DNA from 3 places in the Pseudarthrobacter sp. LMD1-1-1.1 genome. Region 3 is predicted to be linked to each of the others. Evidence: riboswitches for the same ligand, from Rfam matches in the RefSeq annotation. Region 3 holds a riboswitch; each other region holds the start of a gene.
What was found. Region 3 has a riboswitch for cyclic di-AMP ahead of MRBLMD1_RS10185 (hypothetical protein). Riboswitches for the same ligand answer to the same signal wherever they lie in the genome.

Region 1 (5,524 bases), on a different contig from region 3:
GACACCAGTTTGGCGGGTATTCGCCCCTGCTCGGCGACGGACGGGCCCTGCTGCTGGGCGAGGTCACTGACCGGGCCGGCCGCCTCCTGGACGTCCATCTCAAAGGTTCGGGGCGAACGCCCTTCGCCCGCGCGGGGGACGGCCGTGCCGTGGTCGGGCCCATGCTGCGTGAGTACATAGTCAGTGAGGCCATGCACGCACTGCACATTCCCACCACCCGTTCACTCGCCGTCGTGGCCACCGGCCGGCAGGTCCGGCGCGATGACATGCTGCCCGGTGCCGTCCTGGCGCGGGTTGCGGGCAGCCATTTGCGCGTCGGCAGCTTCCAGTACGCCCGCGCCACCGAAAATATGGACCTCCTGAAGCGGCTGGCGGACCACGCCATCGGCAGGCACTACCCCCACGCGGCGGATGCCGACAACCCCTACCTTGCGCTGTTCGCGGCGGTCGTCTCCGCCCAGGCGGAGCTGGTGGCCCGGTGGATGCTCGTTGGCTTCGTACACGGGGTCATGAACACGGACAACATGACCATCTCCGGGGAAACCATCGACTACGGCCCGTGCGCGTTCATGGATGCCTTCAACCCGGCCGCCGTTTACAGTTCCATTGACGTCGGCGGACGCTATGCCTATGCCAACCAGCCTGTCCTGGCCGAATGGAACCTGGCCCGGCTCGCCGAGGCCATGCTGCCGCTGATTGACCAGGACCAGGAGAAGGCCGTGGCCCCGGCAGTGGAGGTCCTGGGCAGTTTCCGGGGCCACTACAGCCAGGCATGGACCCGCGGGATGACGGCCAAGCTGGGACTGGACAGCGTCGATGAAAACGGCGCCGGGGCCCTGGTGGATGATGTCCTCGACCTTCTTAAGGACGGACCCGTGGACTACACCCTGTTCTTCCGCAACCTGGGCAAAGCGGCCCGCGGGGACCTTCGTCCCGTGCGCGGCATGGTCCTCGACCTGGCCGCCCTCGATGCCTGGCTGGACCGGTGGCAGGCGCTGCAACCTGACCCGGAGCTGATGGACAGCGTGAACCCGGCCTACATTCCGCGGAACCACCTGGTGGAAGAGGCGCTGTCCGCTGCCACCGCCGGAAACCTGGCTCCACTGCAGCAACTGCTGAAGGCGGTCAGCGACCCCTTCACCGAGCGGCCCGGCCTGGAACGCTACCTGCAGGGGGCGCCCGACGACTTCGGCAGCTACATGACCTTCTGCGGCACCTGACCGCAGCGGGCCGCGGGGGCAAAACGACAGGAGGGTGGCAACCGGTATTCCCGGCTGCCACCCTCCTGCTTCGTCCGGGGCCGCCAAGGGCACCGGACAGTGCGAAGACTAGGCTACGCGCACAGCGGAGTAGCCGCCGAGCCAGCTGATGGAGTGCACCTGCGTGTCGAAGCCGTTGACGCCGCCGCTGACAACCTGGCCGTTGCCTGCGTAAACGCCCACGTGGCCGGAGGTGATGATCAGGTCGCCGGGGGCGGGAGCGCCTACAACGGTGCCGTACTGGAAGAACTGGGTGGGGGCCAGGTCGCCCACGGACTTGCCGACGGAACGCAGCGCCTTCTCGACCATGGCGGTGCAATCCTGCTTGACGCCCAGCTGGCCGTAGGCCGAGGCGAGGATCGCTGCGCCGGTGCCGGTGCCGGTGGTTGATGCCACGGGGGTTGCCGAGGCGTAAGACATGTTCATGCCGGTGTTCGCCGGAGCGGTGGCGGCTGCGGCCTGCACGGGTGCTGCTGCAGGGGCCGGCGCCGGGGCTGCGGTGTAGCCTGCGCCCGGAATCTGGATCTGGTCGCCCGGGTAGATGATCGAGGACAGTCCCAGGCCGTTGGCGGACAGCACGTCATTGAGGCTGACGCCGTAGGCTGAAGCGATGGCGCCAAGGGTGTCGCCGGAAACGACGGTGTGGACGTTGCCTGCTGCTGCAGCGGGGGCTGCGGCCGGGGCAGCGGGTGCCGAGGTGGCCTGGACGCCGGTCTGCTCAGTGGTGTCCGGGCCGGATACACCTGCATGGGCCGGGGCGCCGACTCCGAAGGCAATGCCGGACGCTGCAGCAACGGCGAGCGCCGGGCGGCCCAGCGAGCGGGCCTGGGATTTTGCTGTTACGGCGAGGCCCTCGAGCACAATGGAGCGGGCCGGAGTCGCGCGGTGACGGGCTGAAATGGAATTTTTTGACACGGTTGATCGCCTCTCCCATGCCTGCGGGGTGAGCTGTCGGGTTCGGGCTGGAGATACCCGGCCGAAAGCGGCTCCGCGGTAGGCGGAAGCGCATTCGACTTAACCCCTAGGCCACAATATGGCCGTGGAAACTTGGTTCCCCCGTCCCTGCCAACTGGAGCGGTTGGATCCCATGATCAGCGGCAGGGCTCGGCATGCTGACGGGAATGTCCCGTCTGAGAGGGACACCAGTCGACCATAACCCAGGTGCATCGCAATTGTCACATTTGGATAACATACGATGTTCTTCTCTCGCATTGCGCAAACGTCTGGACATTCCAGGGCGTTCCTGGGCGGACCTCTGCTGATACTTTTCCTGTTGAGCACGGTAACAATGTGGAAACAGCAGCCTGCGTTGCGCGGGAATCCGGCGGTAAGCTTCCGGACTATGCCCCTGTTCGTGACCATCGCGAGGCTCCCTTGGCAGGGAGGCCTCCTGGCCCTTGCCCTGGCCGCAGGCACCATGCTGCCGGCGGCGGCCGACGAGCCGCCACCGCCCGGCGGGTATCCCTCCTGGGCGGACGTGCAGGAGGCGAAATCGTCCGAAGCGGCAAAAGCCGCAGAAATCGCCACCATTAATGGACTCCTGACGGACCTTGAGGCGGATTCGGAGGCAGCAGGCGGGATGGCCGTGCGCTCGGCCGCCGACTACGCCGCCGCAGACGCCGCGCTGCAGGCAGCCACCTCCCGCCTGGATACCCTGTCCGCCCACGCCGCCCGTGCCAACGCGGAGCTGGCCCGGCACCGGAAGGACATCGGTGCCCTGGCCGTCCAGTCCTACAAGACCGGCGGTACCAATGCAGGATTCTTCGTCGCGCTGGACGCCCTGGAAACCAACAGCGTCCAGGGGCTCAACCTGGTCAAGCTCGTGGGCGACAAGACTGCCACCCTGGTCGCCAATGCTGCCGCCGCCGAAAAGACGGCCACCGCCCTCACCGAACAGGAAAAAGCCGCCAGGAGCGAGCGGGAACGCCTGTCCGGGGAAGCGAAAGCAAAACTGGACGCCGCACGTTCCGCCCAGGATTCGCTGGCCCGGCGCGTCGCAGAGGAGCAGTGGCACGGCAGCGAGCTGACCGCCCAGCTCGCCACCCTGAAAGGTACGACGGCGGCCATGGAGGGTGAGTACCGCCAGGGCCAGGCCGCACTGGCCGCCTACGAGGCGGCCCAGGCGGCCAAACGTGCCGCCGCTGAGGAGCAGGCCCGCGGGCAGGCGGAGGCTGCAGCCAGGGCGGCCGCAGTGGCAGCCCGGCAGCCAAAGGCGCCCGCACCCGCTGCCGACCCTGGCCAGGCCAATCCGGCACAACCCGGTCCAGCCCCCGGCGCCGTCAGCAATCCCGGCGTCAGCAACCCCGGCCCTCCCGCTCCGGAAGACCCGGCACCGGCCCCGCCAAGCCCTCCCGCCGTCGTCGTGCCTTCTGTTCCCGGCGGTGCGGTGAACGACCCCGCCGGGGCCAAAAGCTACGCGTCCGGACGCCTGCCCGCCTACGGGTGGGGCCAGGACCAGTTCCTGTGCCTGGCCCAGCTGTGGACCAAGGAGTCCAACTGGCTGACCACCGCCACCAATGCCTATTCCGGAGCCTATGGGATTCCGCAGGCCCTGCCCCCGGGGAAGTACGCCAGCGCCGGCGGTGACTGGCTCACCAGCTACCGCACCCAGATCGAATGGGGCCTGGGCTACATCCGCGACCGCTACGGTTCCCCGTGCGCGGCCTGGAACCACTCCGTATCCCTGAACTGGTACTGACTGACGCGTTAGGCTGTCACCATGCCAGATTTCGAACGGTTCCGTGCGCTGCTCGAAGAGGAGCGGGCGCGGCGCCTGGCACTGTTGCCGGCGCTGCGGGCGGACATCGAGGCAGCAAACTCGGCGCGCCAGGATTCCAATGTCGATGATGAGCACGATCCCGAGGGTGCCACCATCGCATTCGAACTCTCACAGGCCTCCGCGCTCCTGAAACAGAGTTCGGCGGGCCTGGACCAGATTGAGGCGGCCCTTGCCCGGCTGGCGGCGGGGACCTATGGAACCTGCGCCGTCTGCGGGGAGCCCATCGCCGAGGGCAGGCTTGAAGCCCGCCCCTGGACCCCGTACTGCATCCGGCACGCGGCGTCCGGGCGCGGGCGGTGACCGGTACGGCGGACGTTGTGTCCGCGGCGGCGGATTTCGTGGACCGGACCCTCCAGAACGAGGGCGCCTGGTACCGGGCGGACGACGTCGGGGCCCGGCTGGGCGGGGTACTGGCCTCTTATGGTTCGTCCGTGGGGGCCGTCCGCGGGACCGTGCGTGATGCGCTGCGGAAGTTCAAGGACCTGGACCATGACGGCACGGTCATGCTGGCGTCCGCCCTGTGGGGTCAGCCGCGGCCCGGTTCCCGGCCGGTGTTCGAGCGCCGGCTGGCAGCGGTGGTGCTGCTGCAGTCACGGGTGCGGCTGCTCCGTCACTCTGACCTGACCCGGCTGGAGGGCTTCCTTCGCTCCGCGCAGGCGGCCGACCTGACCGGGCCCCTTCTTACCGACGTCCTGGTCCCGTTGCTGGCGGGGCTGGGGGAGCGCGAGCGGCAGCGGGCAGGCGTTGTCCTGGCGCGGTGGCGGGAAGACCCCGACCCGCAGCTGCGGGCGGCGGCCGGCGCCCTTGAAAAACACTTGTCCATTTGAAACGTACCGAGGAGATCCACATGAATGAACCGTTTGACCTTGAGCGTTTTGTTGCCGCCCAAAACACCGGCGGAACCTATGAGCAGGCGCTGGGCGAGCTGCAGGTCGGCAGGAAGTCCGGGCACTGGATGTGGTTTGTCTTCCCGCAGATTGCCGGGCTGGGACAGAGCGACACGTCCCGCAAGTACGCCATTTCCTCGCTGGCGGAGGCCCGCGCCTACCTGGACCACGAGGTGCTGGGTCCGCGGCTCCTGGAGTGCGCGCTGGTCCTGGCAAACCACGCCGACCAGTCGGCCGAAGACATTTTCGGCGGAATCGACGCCAGGAAACTCCGCTCCAGCATGACACTGTTCCTCCGGGCGGCGCCCGGAGAAACAGTGTTCAAGACCGTCCTGGCCCAGTTCTTCAACGGGGAACCGGACCCGGCCACGGACGAGCTCCTGGCCGGCCAGGACGCGGCCGGCTGACCTCCGGCGGCTGTCCCGCTGCTGCGGGGAGCGCGGGGCGCGCTACGGTGTTGGGCTGCCGCCGTTGACGTTGAGCGTCTCACCCACCACATAGCTGGACTCGGGCGAGGCCAGGAAGACGTAGGCGGGGGCGAGCTCGGCGGGCTGGCCCGCGCGGCCCAGGGGAGTGGACTGGCCAAACTCGGGCAGTTC
Region 2 (5,524 bases), on a different contig from region 3:
CCGGAGCGCCCGGTACCCCCGGTGGTGATAACGACGTCGGCGGGCAGGTCCGGCGCGCCGGGCACCTCCGGCAGCACGTCCTCAAGCGCCGCCAGCCATTCGTCGTAGGAATCGCCGATCCGCTGCTGTCCGCCGGTGATGCCGCCCAGCATGGCAACGACGTCGGGCAACTGGGGGCCGAACGTGTCGCGCACCTGGCCCGGGGCCGGCGTGCCCTGTTCCACCACCTCTGACCCCGTAAGCACCAGGCGGACCACCGGCTTCCCCTGGACCTGGACTTCGTCGTAACCGGCCAGGGCGGCCAGCGCCAGGTGTGCCGGGTTGAGCTCCACCCCTGCCTTGACCAGGGTGTCCCCTTCCAATGCTTCCTCCCCGGCCTTGCGGATGTGCTCTCCGGCGCGGGGCTCACCCGGGCGCGCCTTGCCGCCGGTCATCAGGATGGGGAGCCCTTCATCGTCCGTGCCGAGGACAGCATTTTCGGTGCGAAGAACTGCCTTGGCGCCGGGCGGGATGAGGCCTCCCGTGGCGATGGGACTGGCCTGGTGGGGTGCCAGCCGCGTTCCGGGCTCCACGGGGATCCACGGGCCGCTGCCGTTGACCGCCCAGCCGTCCATGGCTGAGGACGCGTAGTGGGGCATGTCCTGAAGGGCCACGATGTCCCGGTCAAGCCGGCGGCCCAGGGCTATCCGGAGCGCCACCGGCCCGGGGGGTATGGGGGTTGCTGCATCGAACGCAGCTTGCCGGGCTTCTTGCCAGGTGTGGGCCGCATGATGGTGGGCATCATGCGGCTGTTCAGTTTTGTGCGCCTCTGCATCTCTGCCCGGTGGCGCCTCCGGATCGCTGTGGGGTTCTGCCGTCATTCGCCGGGAGTCCCGGCGGCTTCAGCGTCGTAGTCTTCGGCCAGGGAACGGGCAACGGCCAGCGCCTCGTCCATCGATGCTGCGTCCATTTCCCTGCCGGGAGCAGCCGCCAGTCCCGCGGCGAAGCCTGCGATGAAGGTGGTCAGCGGCGCGGCCGGCCTGACAACCGCATGGGCAGCGACGCCGGCCAGCGCCAGCACGGCGTTGACATCCACCTGGACATCTTCAAGCTGGTAGGCCTGGAGAAGCGCCCTGCACCACTCTTCCAGCGTCTCGTCCTGGCTTTTCACGACTTGCCTCCCACGTTAGTTCCGCCCATGAACTGGTCCTGGCCCGCGCGCTGGTTCCCGGCGGAAATCCCCAGCGCGGCAGCATCGTCCCAGGTATCCACATCGGATGTGGACCCGGCGGGGACCGTGACAAGCTGCACGTCCAGACTAGCAAGGAGCGCCCTCACGGATCCGTTGACCAGGGCGTTGCGGGCTGCCAGGTCCGCGCAGGCTTTTGTTAACCCAGCCGTGCTGTAAAAACCTGTCAGGGGCTGGGCCCTGCCATCCCCGGAACAAGCCATCACGCCGCCCCCACCGTCCGCCACATCGGAGCGCGCCAGGGCATCCTTCAGCACAGCCACCGCCTGGAAGGCCAGCGGCATGTCGCACGCCAGCACCAGGCAGTAGGGCGCCCCTTCGCCTCCCTTGGCCAGCGCGGCCAGGCCTGCGGCTATTGCGGCAGCAGGCCCGGCGAACCGCGGCTCCTCGCGGCACATCAGCAGGGTGGACGGCCGGGTGGACGGGGCCGGAAGACCCGCAGCCCCGGACTCCCCCGGCAGGGATCCCGCATCACCGACCACCACGGTGCGGCGGGCGCCGGCTGCCGCGGCCACGGCACGCTCGAGGAGGGTCTGGCCCTGGAAGACCAAGGACTGCTTGGGTACCCCGCCCAGCCGGGACGACCGTCCCCCGGCCAGGATCAGGGCATCGAAAACCAACATGCTCTCTTGCACTCCCCCAGCCTAGCGATCAGCGGCGCTGCCGGGCAGCGCGAGGCGTCAGGCGGCGCTGCCGGGCAGCGCGAGGGCGTCAGGCGGCGCGCTCCGGGAGCAGGAACGGATCCCACGCCGGCGTCGGCTTCTCCAGTTCCTTGATCTGCCAGATCGTTCCGTGCGGCGGCTCGGGCACGAACCGAAGGGTCCAGCCCATTTCCGCGGGAGTGTGGTCGCCCTTGACGTTGTTGCACCGCAGGCAGGCGGCCACAAGGTTCTCCCATGTATCGGCACCGCCCCGGGACTTCGGGTGAACGTGGTCGATTGTGTGCGCCGCCTTGCCGCAGTAGGCACATTTATGTCCGTCGCGCCGGAGCACACCCCTGCGGCTGACTGCCGTCGAGTGGTTGTACCGGGGCCGGATGTAGCGGTTGAGGAGGATCACGGACGGGCGGCCCAGGACGTCAGTGGGCCCTACCACCGGGTCATCCCCTTCGGCCACCACGCTTGCCTTGCCCGTGAGCACAAGCACCAGCGCCCGGCGGAAAGTGATAACCGCCAGCGGTTCATATCCAGCATTCAGAACGAGAGTGCGCATGCACTTACCTCTTCACGGCCGCACCCGTCAGGGGCACGAGGGCCGGCTGCCCTCGGCATGTCCGGGCTATGGATCGACATCACAAGAGTAAACAAAGAATTGCAGAATCAGGTAATCGCCGCCCAGGAGCCCAACCGGGCGCGAAGACGGGCAAGGCAAGGGCTCCACTGGAGAAGCCCATTAAGACGCAAGGGACCCCCGCCTGGTGGCGGGGGTCCCTTGCCCAATTCGCGGCCGGCGCTGGATCAGGCAGCCACTGGAATGATTAGTTGACGCGGATGAAGACGGGGCCGGAACCCACGTTCGCGCTGAAGACCACGGTCTGGTTTCCGTTGTAGCCACCGTGGACGGCCATGCCGTTGCCGGCGTACACAGCGATGTGGGCCATGCCCGAGCCGCCGTTGGCGTAGTAGATAAGGTCGCCCGGCTGCGCTTCGGCTGCACTAACGGTGCGGCCCAGGGACAGGTAACCGGCCGGCCAGTCGTGGAAGTGGATGCCCACGGCGGCCAGGGAGTTGGTCACCAGCATGGTGCAGTCCTGCATGACACCGAGCTGTGCGTAGGCTGCGGACAGGATGGCAGCACCCTTGCCGCTGGCCGAAGCCTGGGCTGCAGGGGCGGCCGGAGCGGCAGCCGTCGCAACCTTGGCGGTGACCTTGGGAGCAGCCGGCTGGGCGGCAGGTGCAGCTTCCTGTACCTGAACCTCGGGCTCAGGCTCGGCGACGGGAGCCGGCGTGGTGGTAACGGCAGGCTTCTCGTAGCTGATGGCAATGGTGGAAGCCGCGGAGATCGGGGCGTCGACGACGGATTCAACTTCCATCTGGGATGCGGGAGCGGAATCGCGCTTGACGTTGGTGTCGGCGGCGTTGGCTGCAATGCCGCTGGTCAGGACCAGGCCGGAAGCAGCAGCGATGACAGCAGCCTGGCGGCCCATGCCACCGGCATTGTCGCTGACAGCTTTGGCAATGACAGCGATCGAGTTGGTTTTGGTGACCTCGGCGCGGTGCCGTGCGGTAGCACGAGTCGTCATCAGTTCTCTCTTTCGTTTTTCCTTCGAACCGCGTGTAGGCAGGCAAAGGGAAGCTGGATGCGCCGGCATCTTGGGGGTACGCCGGCGCATCCCGAACGGGGATGTGGTTTCTAGCGAAAAAGCTTTGGGCAAAGAAATAGCCCTTGGAGCGTGAAGCCCAAGAACTACTTGTTGAGGTGGTAGTACGACGAGGTACCGGTGGCTGCAGGCGAGTGGAGCAGCGTGCCCTGGGAAGGGTTGAGTGCGCTGACCATCATGCCGTTGCCGACGTAGATGCCCACGTGCGCGCCACCGTTCTGGACCACAAGGTCGCCCGGCTGCGGGGTGGAGGTGGGGGTCATGATGTTCCACGCGTTGGTGCGGGGGATGCTGATGCCGGCCTGGGCGTAGACCCACTGGACGAACCCGGAGCAGTCCCAGCCGGTGACGGGGCTGGTGCCGCCCCAGACGTAGGAGTGGCCAATGCCGGTGTAGGCGATTGCTGCAATACCGGAGGTTGCGGCGGAGACAGTCTCGGCAGCCTTGGCGGCAGGGGCAGCGTCCTGGCCTGCAGTGGCAGCGGCGTCGCGCACGGCCGGTGCGGTGGACTGGGGACGCACCGCTTCCACCTTTGGAGCTGCGGTGGTCTTGACGGCGGGACGCTCGAAGGAAACCGTAGCCGTGGGGGCGGCGGTGACGGCGAGGGCCGTTTGGGCCGAACCGGACTCGGTGGATGCGGAGACACCGGCGGTGGTGTCAGCTGCGGTGGCGGGCAGGCCCATGCTCAGGATAAGGCCCGATGCGGCTGCCACAACGGCAGCCTGGCGGCCTACGGTCCCGGCATTTGCACTGACGGCCTTGGACACGGCGTCCAGGGGGTTGGTGCGAACCGTTTGCGCACGGTGGCGCGCAGAATGATGGCGTGAAGACACGAAGGTAGCCTCTCCCAATGCCTGCGAGGTGAGCTGTCGGATTCGGATGGGAGTCACCCGGCCACTCTGCTTCCTGGGAAGCTCATGACTTAACCCCAAGGCCTTCAGGAAATGAAGGCCAAAATTGGTTCCCCCGCCCCTGCCAGACGATGAAATGCGAACGGACCTTGAGCGGTGGCAGAGTTAGGCAATCCACTCAAGAGCGTCAACTTCGGAAAAGTTGACGCGAGTTAGACGGTACAGCAGTTTTGTTTCAATGTCACATTCAGGTCACGGCAGGTCACTGCGATCTGAGAGTGCACACTCATTCGGTTACAGCCAGCCCATGGGATCGACCACTTCGCCGTTGACCTGGACCTCAAAGTGCAGGTGGCAGCCGGTGGAGGCGCCCGTGGTGCCGCTGAGCGCCACGACCTCGCCGCGGGAGACGGTCTGTCCGACCTTGACGTTGAACGACGACAGGTGGTTGTAGGTGGTCTCCAGCCCATTGCCGTGATCGATGACCACCCGGTTCCCACCGCCGTACTGGTGCCAGCCTGCGAAGGTCACGGTGCCGGTTGCGGCCGCCAGGACGGACGTTCCGCACTGCGCCACGAAGTCCTGGCCGCGGTGGAAGTCTCCGGAGCCGCCGGTGATGGGGCTCACCCGGTAGCCAAAGGGCGACGCGGTGGTGAGGGATGCCAGCGGTGCGGCCAGGGTGCCGGCCGAGGCTGCCCGGGTGACGGAGCCGGCGGACTGGGCGCTCAGGAGCTGCTTCAGCTTCCCGTCGGGGTCGGCCTGGGTCACCACTGCCGAGCGGCTGAAGTCGATCTGGGCGCCGATATCAGCGGAAATCTGGGGCTGCGGACTGACGGCGGAAGCTGCCAGTGGCGCGTTGCCGGCGGCATCGGTGGCCATGACGGGGCTGGTGGCGGGCACCGTGACCGTCAGCACCAGACCGGTGGCGGCCAGGGCGATTCCGGCTTTCTGGCCGATGCCGCTGGCGGCGGCAAACTCCGTCACCTGCCGGAACGGACCCCGGCGGCGGCGCGCGTCACGATGCAGATCGCGGGGGCGCTCCGCTGCGACATCTTCGACAACCCGCGGTGCCGAAGGGGGGCCTGCCGCGCGGCGGCGGCCCCGGGAGGTCTGCATGGTCAAGAA
Region 3 (5,524 bases):
TGGCTGCTCTACCTGTCCGTGCGCCGGACCGCGGTGCACGCCACCGGAGATGCCACCGCTGCCCACCGGGCGGGCTTGCTGGGAGCCGCGGTGTTGGCCCTCACCCCGGTTGCCACGCTGATGTTCCGGTTCAACAACCCGGATGCCCTGCTGGTGCTGCTCATGACGGCGGCCGCGTACGCGGTCCTCCGCGCGGTCCAGGAGGACCGGTTGCGCTGGCTCCTGCTGGCCGGGGTGTTCCTGGGCTTTGGATTCCTGGCCAAGCAACTGCAGGTCCTGCTGGTGGTTCCCGGTTTTGCCGTGGCCTACGCGGTTGCGGGGCCGGGCAGGCTGGGCCGGCGCCTGCTGCGGCTGGCCGCGGCCGGGGCGGCGATGGTGGTTTCCGCGGGCTGGTGGCTCGTGGCCGTGCAGCTGACGCCGGCCGGCATGCGGCCCTACATCGGCGGTTCGCAGGACAACTCCATCCTGGAGCTGACCCTCGGCTACAACGGACTGGGCAGGCTGACGGGCGACGAAACGGGCAGCGTGGGCGGCGGCAACGGCTGGGGCGTTCCCGGCCTGTTCCGGATGTTCAACAACGAGTTCGGTGGCCAGATCGCCTGGCTGCTGCCCTCCGCCCTGATCCTTGCGGCCGGCCTGCTGTGGGTCGGCCGGCGGGCACCGCGGACGGATCCGGTGCGCGCGTCCGTGCTGGTCTGGGGCTCCTGGGTGCTGGTGACCGGCCTGGTGTTCAGCTTCATGGCGGGCATCATCCACCCCTACTACGCCGTGGCGCTGGCGCCGGGCATCGCCGGGCTGACCGGCCTGGGCGCAGTCCTGCTGTGGCAGCACAGGCAGCAGGCGGCCGCCGCAATCGTGCTCGCGGCCGCAGTGGCCGCGGCAGCCCTGACGGCGTTCTCCCTGCTCGGCACCACCTCGGCCTACGGCCCCTGGCTGCGCTGGGTGGTCCTTGCAGGCGGGCTGGCCGGGGCAGCAGGAGCGGGCTTCAGCAAGTTCCTGGGCATGCGTTCGGTGCAGCGGGCGACGGCGGCCCTGGCCATCACGGCGTCGCTCGCCGGACCGCTGGCCTACTCCATCTCCACGGCGTCCACAGCGCACAGCGGGGCAATCGTCAGTGCCGGCCCCACGGCCGGCTTCGGCGCTGGGCCGGGCGGTGCTCCCGCCGGCGTCCGGAACAGCCGGAACGGGTCCGGCCCGAACAGCACCGGCGGTTCAAGTATTGCGGGGCAAAGCAACACAAACCCGGGCAGTACGGCACAAGGCAATACGGGGCAGGGCTTCCGGCAGCCGAACGCCCAGGGCGGCACGGGCTTCGCGGGTGGCCGCGGGGGTGGCGTGGGTGGCCTCCTGGGTGCGCCCACGCCGTCGGCTGACCTGGTCGCCGCGCTCAAGAGCAGCGCCTCAAGCTACACCTGGGCCGCGGCCGTGGTGGGCTCCAACAACGCCGCGGGTTACCAACTGGCAACGGAACTGCCGGTCATGGCGGTGGGCGGCTTCAACGGCACCGACCCCTCCCCCACGTTGGCGCAGTTCCAGGACCTGGTAGCCCGGGGAGAGATCCATTACTTTATCGGTGGCGGAGCCATGCGCTCCACCACCGGTTCGGACGCTGCCACCCGGATCGCGGAGTGGGTGGCAGCCAATTTCACGTCGCAGATCGTTGGCGGCACTACGGTCTACGAACTGACCGGCCACTAGCGGAGGACGCCCCGGGGACCCGGCCGAATGATGCTCTGGCACGCGAGTGCCCGGGGTGAAGGGTGCCCGGGGCCCGGGCAGTCCATTACGGAGATACTCCCTCCGCAGTCACACAACCCGACGCGCTGCCAGCCGTGACTTCCGTTACCTAAATGTGACTTTCACTTAATCTTCCTGTACCGTCGATTGGGTGCGGTCCCCGTTCGGGCCGCATATCCCGGGTTGACGCCAAGCTCTGCCGCTTCCCCGGATTTCCGATTGAGCAACGGCAGAGGCGGGGGACCCACCGTCCCGGGCAATGAATGCCCTTGGGGTTAAGCCAGTACGTGATTTTTCCGTACGGCCGGATGCCCTCATCCGAACCCGACAGCTAACTCCGCAGGTGTGAGAGGCGATCAATCATGTCCAAAAACACGGCAGAAGCACGCCTGCATGCCAAGGCTAAACATAAGGCCACGCAGCAGGCAAAGAAAAAAACCCTCGGCCGCAGGGCCGGAATCCTCGCAGTATCCTGCGCGGTTCTGGTTGGGGTCGGCGCAGCCGGCCAGGCCACCAGCAGCATGGCCCCGGTGTCATCGACCCAGGCAACCCAGGCAGCGTCCGATGCCCAGATGAGCATCGAGAAGAGCGAGATCCGCTCCAACCCGGTGGAGAGCCCCGCTCCCGCCGCAATCGCAGTGGCGCCGCAGGCGGCGGAGCCCGCTCCCGCGGCCCCGGCACCCGCCGCCCCCGCGCCGGCCGCGCCAGCGCCTGCACCGGCACCTGCACCCGAGCCCGCCCCGGCTCCTGAGCCGGCACCCGCCGTCGCGGTCAACGACCCCGCCGGCGCCCAGGCTTACGCCGCCGGCCAGCTGGCAACTTTCGGCTGGGGACCGGACCAGATGCAGTGCCTGCAGACCCTGTGGACCAAGGAATCGGACTGGACCACCACGGCCACCAATCCCAGCAGTGGCGCGTACGGCATCGTCCAGTCCCTGCCCGCGGAGAAGATGGCCAGCTCCGGCGCGGACTACCTCACCAACTACCGCACCCAGATCAACTGGGGCTTGGATTACATCAAGAAGAGCTACCAGTCCCCCTGCGGCGCACTGAACTTCCATTTGGCGCACAACTGGTACTAGGCACCGCTCCCCTGCGGCTGCGCGTCGAAGGACCACCCTCCGCGGAGCCTGCCCTGCATTGACCGCGGCCGACGGCGCGTCCCGGCTCCCCGCCGTCGTACGCCTTGGGCAGGGGCACAGCAGGGAATTGCAGCATCACCACTGCCCGCATCCAAACGGATGCGGGCAGTGGTGTTTTAACCCCAGGCTGTCTTAACCCCGGGTTGAGCTGCAGTGGCCTATGGTGCGGACGTTAGGGTCGCGGTGGTTGGGGTTGCGGAGCCTGTGATTGCGGTGCTTTCGGTTGCGTCCGGCCCGGCGTTCCGCCACGGGATGTACTGGACGGACCACTTGTTGCCGTCCGGATCGGCGAAGTACACGAAGTGGCCCCACGGCAGCACTTCGATATCACTGACGTCCACTCCGTTGTTCTTCAGGTGGTCGCGTGCGGCCTGGATGTCGTCCACCACCAGCTGCAGGTTTGACCCCGTGCCCGGAGGTGCGTCCACCAGCCCCTCCCCCAAACAGATGGAGCAGGCGGATCCGGGCGGCGTCAGCTGCACAAAGCGGATGTCGTCCGAAGGCCGCTCGTCATAGTCGGCGTTGAAGCCCACCCTGTTGACGTAGAAATCCTTGGCGCGGTCGACGTCGGACACGGGGACAAAGACAAGTTCGAGTTTCCAGTCCATCCGCACAGGCTAGCGGCGGTGATCCTGCCGGAAAAGGGGGAAGGCTACCCTGCGATGCCGTACAGGCGGTCGCCTGCATCACCCAGGCCGGGAACGATGTAGGACTTCTCATTGAGCTTCTCGTCGATGGAGGCCAGGACGATGTGCACGTTTGCGTCGCCCAGTTCCTCCTCCAGCTTGGCCAGGCCCTCCGGGGCAGCCAGCAGGCAGATGCAGGTGACGTCGGACGCGCCCCGCTTGAAGAGGAACTTGATGGCCTCGCGCAGAGTGCCGCCGGTGGCCAGCATGGGGTCCAGGACGAATACCTGGCGGCCGGTCAGGTCCTCCGGCAGGCGCTCCGCGTAGGTGATGATGTCCAGCGTCTCCTCGTCCCGGGCCATGCCCAGGAAGCCAACCTCGGCGGTGGGGACCAGCTTGGTCATGCCCTCCAGCATGCCCAGGCCTGCGCGCAGGATGGGGACTACCAGCGGGGTGGGCTTGGTGAACGCCGTGCCAATGGTGGTGCTGACGGGGGTTTCGATGGTGACGGGCTCCGTGCGGACCTCCCGCGTGGCTTCGTAGGCCAGCAGGGTCACCAGCTCTTCCGTCAGCTGGCGGAAGACCGGCGACGGCGTGTTCTTGTCCCGCAGGACGGTGAGCTTGTGGGCGACCAGGGGGTGGTCAACAACGAGAGTACGCATCCCCCAAAACTATCATCCGGCGGTGTCCTTGTTGTGGCTGCCGTGGGCATGCTCCTTGCCGTCCCCGCCGTGGTGGTGCACTTCCTCTGCCACCACGTCACGGACGATCGGACGGTCGAACGACGGAGCCGCACCGGCGTGCTCCCGCCTGCGGACCAGGTGGAACAGCCTGTGGGCCAGTATCACGACGCCCACCCAGGTGAGGCCCAGCAGCCACCCTGCCATGACGTCCGTCAGCCAGTGGTGGCCTAGGAGGACGCGGCTGAGCCCCATGGCGATGATGAAAAGCGCGCCGGCCGTGATGGCGGTGACGCGCACCAGCATGGTGTTGAACTGGAGGCAGACGAGGTAGACCACCAGGCTGATCACCACGGTGGTATTCAGGGTGTGGCCGCTGGGGAAGGAGGGTGAATCCTCGTAGGGGGGCACCGCGTCCGCATGGTCCGGGCGGGTACGGCCCACCAGTTTCTTGCCAAAGGTGGTGGCCATGATGGAGACCCCCGCCGCACCGCCGATCAGGACGAGCGGGCGCCAGTTCCGGCTGAGGAACGTCAGCCAGGCGGTGAGGATGCTGGCAAGGATGGGCATGCCGATGCCGCCGCCGATGTTGGTGAAGCCAGTAACGAACGCATCAAGACCGGGGCTGCGCAGGCTCTCGGCCAGGGCCAGGGCAGGCTTGTCCAGGTTGGCCAGGCCGGCAGAATCCACCACGTTGTCGTACACCTCGGCACCCAGCAGTGCCAGGGACACGATGATGACGCCGCCCACAAGGATGGTGAGGACGAGCGCCGCGTAAGGTTTGAACCAGAGACCTAGCCGATCCCGAAGAGTGTCCATGGTGCCTCCCGGCATCCGTAAGTAACCTGAGTATCCCCGAAACTATCATTGAGCCATGCCGTTGCCCGAAAAGAAACATGATGCCTGGATGGGCCTTGCCTTGGCGGAAGCCCGCAGGGCACTCGCCACGGAGGATGTTCCCATCGGCGCTGTGGTGATAGGGCCGGACGGCGGGGTGCTGGGTTCCGGCCGGAACCAGCGGGAGGAACTGGGCGACCCTACGGCCCATGCCGAGGTGGTAGCCATCCGTGAAGCGGCGGCACGCCTGCAGGAACGGGCACGCCTCGACGGCGGCCGCGCCGACGGCTGGCGGTTGTCCGACTGCACGCTGGTGGTCACGCTGGAACCCTGCGCCATGTGTGCCGGAGCGATTGTCCTGGCCCGGATCCCGAGGGTGGTGTTCGGGGCCTGGGACGAGAAGGCCGGCGCCGCAGGCTCGGTGTTCGATATCCTCCGCGAACGCCGGCTCAACCACTGGGTTGAGGTGTACCCGGGAGTCCGCGAGGATGAGTGCGCCGTG

Region 1: it holds a riboswitch for cyclic di-AMP, as region 3 does, so the genes downstream of both, MRBLMD1_RS19605 (C40 family peptidase) here and MRBLMD1_RS10185 (hypothetical protein) in region 3, are expected to answer to the same signal.
Region 2: it holds a riboswitch for cyclic di-AMP, as region 3 does, so the genes downstream of both, MRBLMD1_RS21350 (C40 family peptidase) here and MRBLMD1_RS10185 (hypothetical protein) in region 3, are expected to answer to the same signal.

Annotation. Positions count from the first base shown of each region.
Region 1 covers NZ_JBEGHP010000025.1:188,686-194,209, forward strand. Annotated here, with positions in the region: gene MRBLMD1_RS19600 (protein adenylyltransferase SelO) at 1-1,220, shown strand, start outside; gene MRBLMD1_RS19605 (C40 family peptidase) at 1,329-2,174, opposite strand; cyclic di-AMP (ydaO/yuaA leader) riboswitch at 2,178-2,349, opposite strand; gene MRBLMD1_RS19610 (coiled-coil domain-containing protein) at 2,602-3,957, shown strand; gene MRBLMD1_RS19615 (TraR/DksA family transcriptional regulator) at 3,979-4,338, shown strand; gene MRBLMD1_RS19620 (DNA alkylation repair protein) at 4,335-4,865, shown strand; gene MRBLMD1_RS19625 (DUF1810 domain-containing protein) at 4,886-5,332, shown strand; gene MRBLMD1_RS19630 (glucose 1-dehydrogenase) at 5,375-5,524, opposite strand, start outside.
Region 2 covers NZ_JBEGHP010000027.1:63,861-69,384, reverse strand. Annotated here, with positions in the region: gene MRBLMD1_RS21375 (molybdopterin molybdotransferase MoeA) at 1-860, opposite strand, end outside; gene MRBLMD1_RS21370 (DUF6457 domain-containing protein) at 857-1,150, opposite strand; gene mobA (molybdenum cofactor guanylyltransferase) at 1,147-1,863, opposite strand; gene MRBLMD1_RS21360 (HNH endonuclease) at 1,940-2,440, opposite strand; gene MRBLMD1_RS21355 (NlpC/P60 family protein) at 2,706-3,470, opposite strand; gene MRBLMD1_RS21350 (C40 family peptidase) at 3,635-4,315, opposite strand; cyclic di-AMP (ydaO/yuaA leader) riboswitch at 4,386-4,565, opposite strand; gene MRBLMD1_RS21345 (M23 family metallopeptidase) at 4,694-5,515, opposite strand.
Region 3 covers NZ_JBEGHP010000012.1:972,289-977,812, reverse strand. Annotated here, with positions in the region: gene MRBLMD1_RS10190 (ArnT family glycosyltransferase) at 1-1,698, shown strand, start outside; cyclic di-AMP (ydaO/yuaA leader) riboswitch at 1,933-2,094, shown strand; gene MRBLMD1_RS10185 (hypothetical protein) at 2,100-2,819, shown strand; gene MRBLMD1_RS10180 (glyoxalase superfamily protein) at 3,038-3,487, opposite strand; gene upp (uracil phosphoribosyltransferase) at 3,532-4,167, opposite strand; gene MRBLMD1_RS10170 (phosphatase PAP2 family protein) at 4,180-5,004, opposite strand; gene MRBLMD1_RS10165 (nucleoside deaminase) at 5,060-5,524, shown strand, end outside.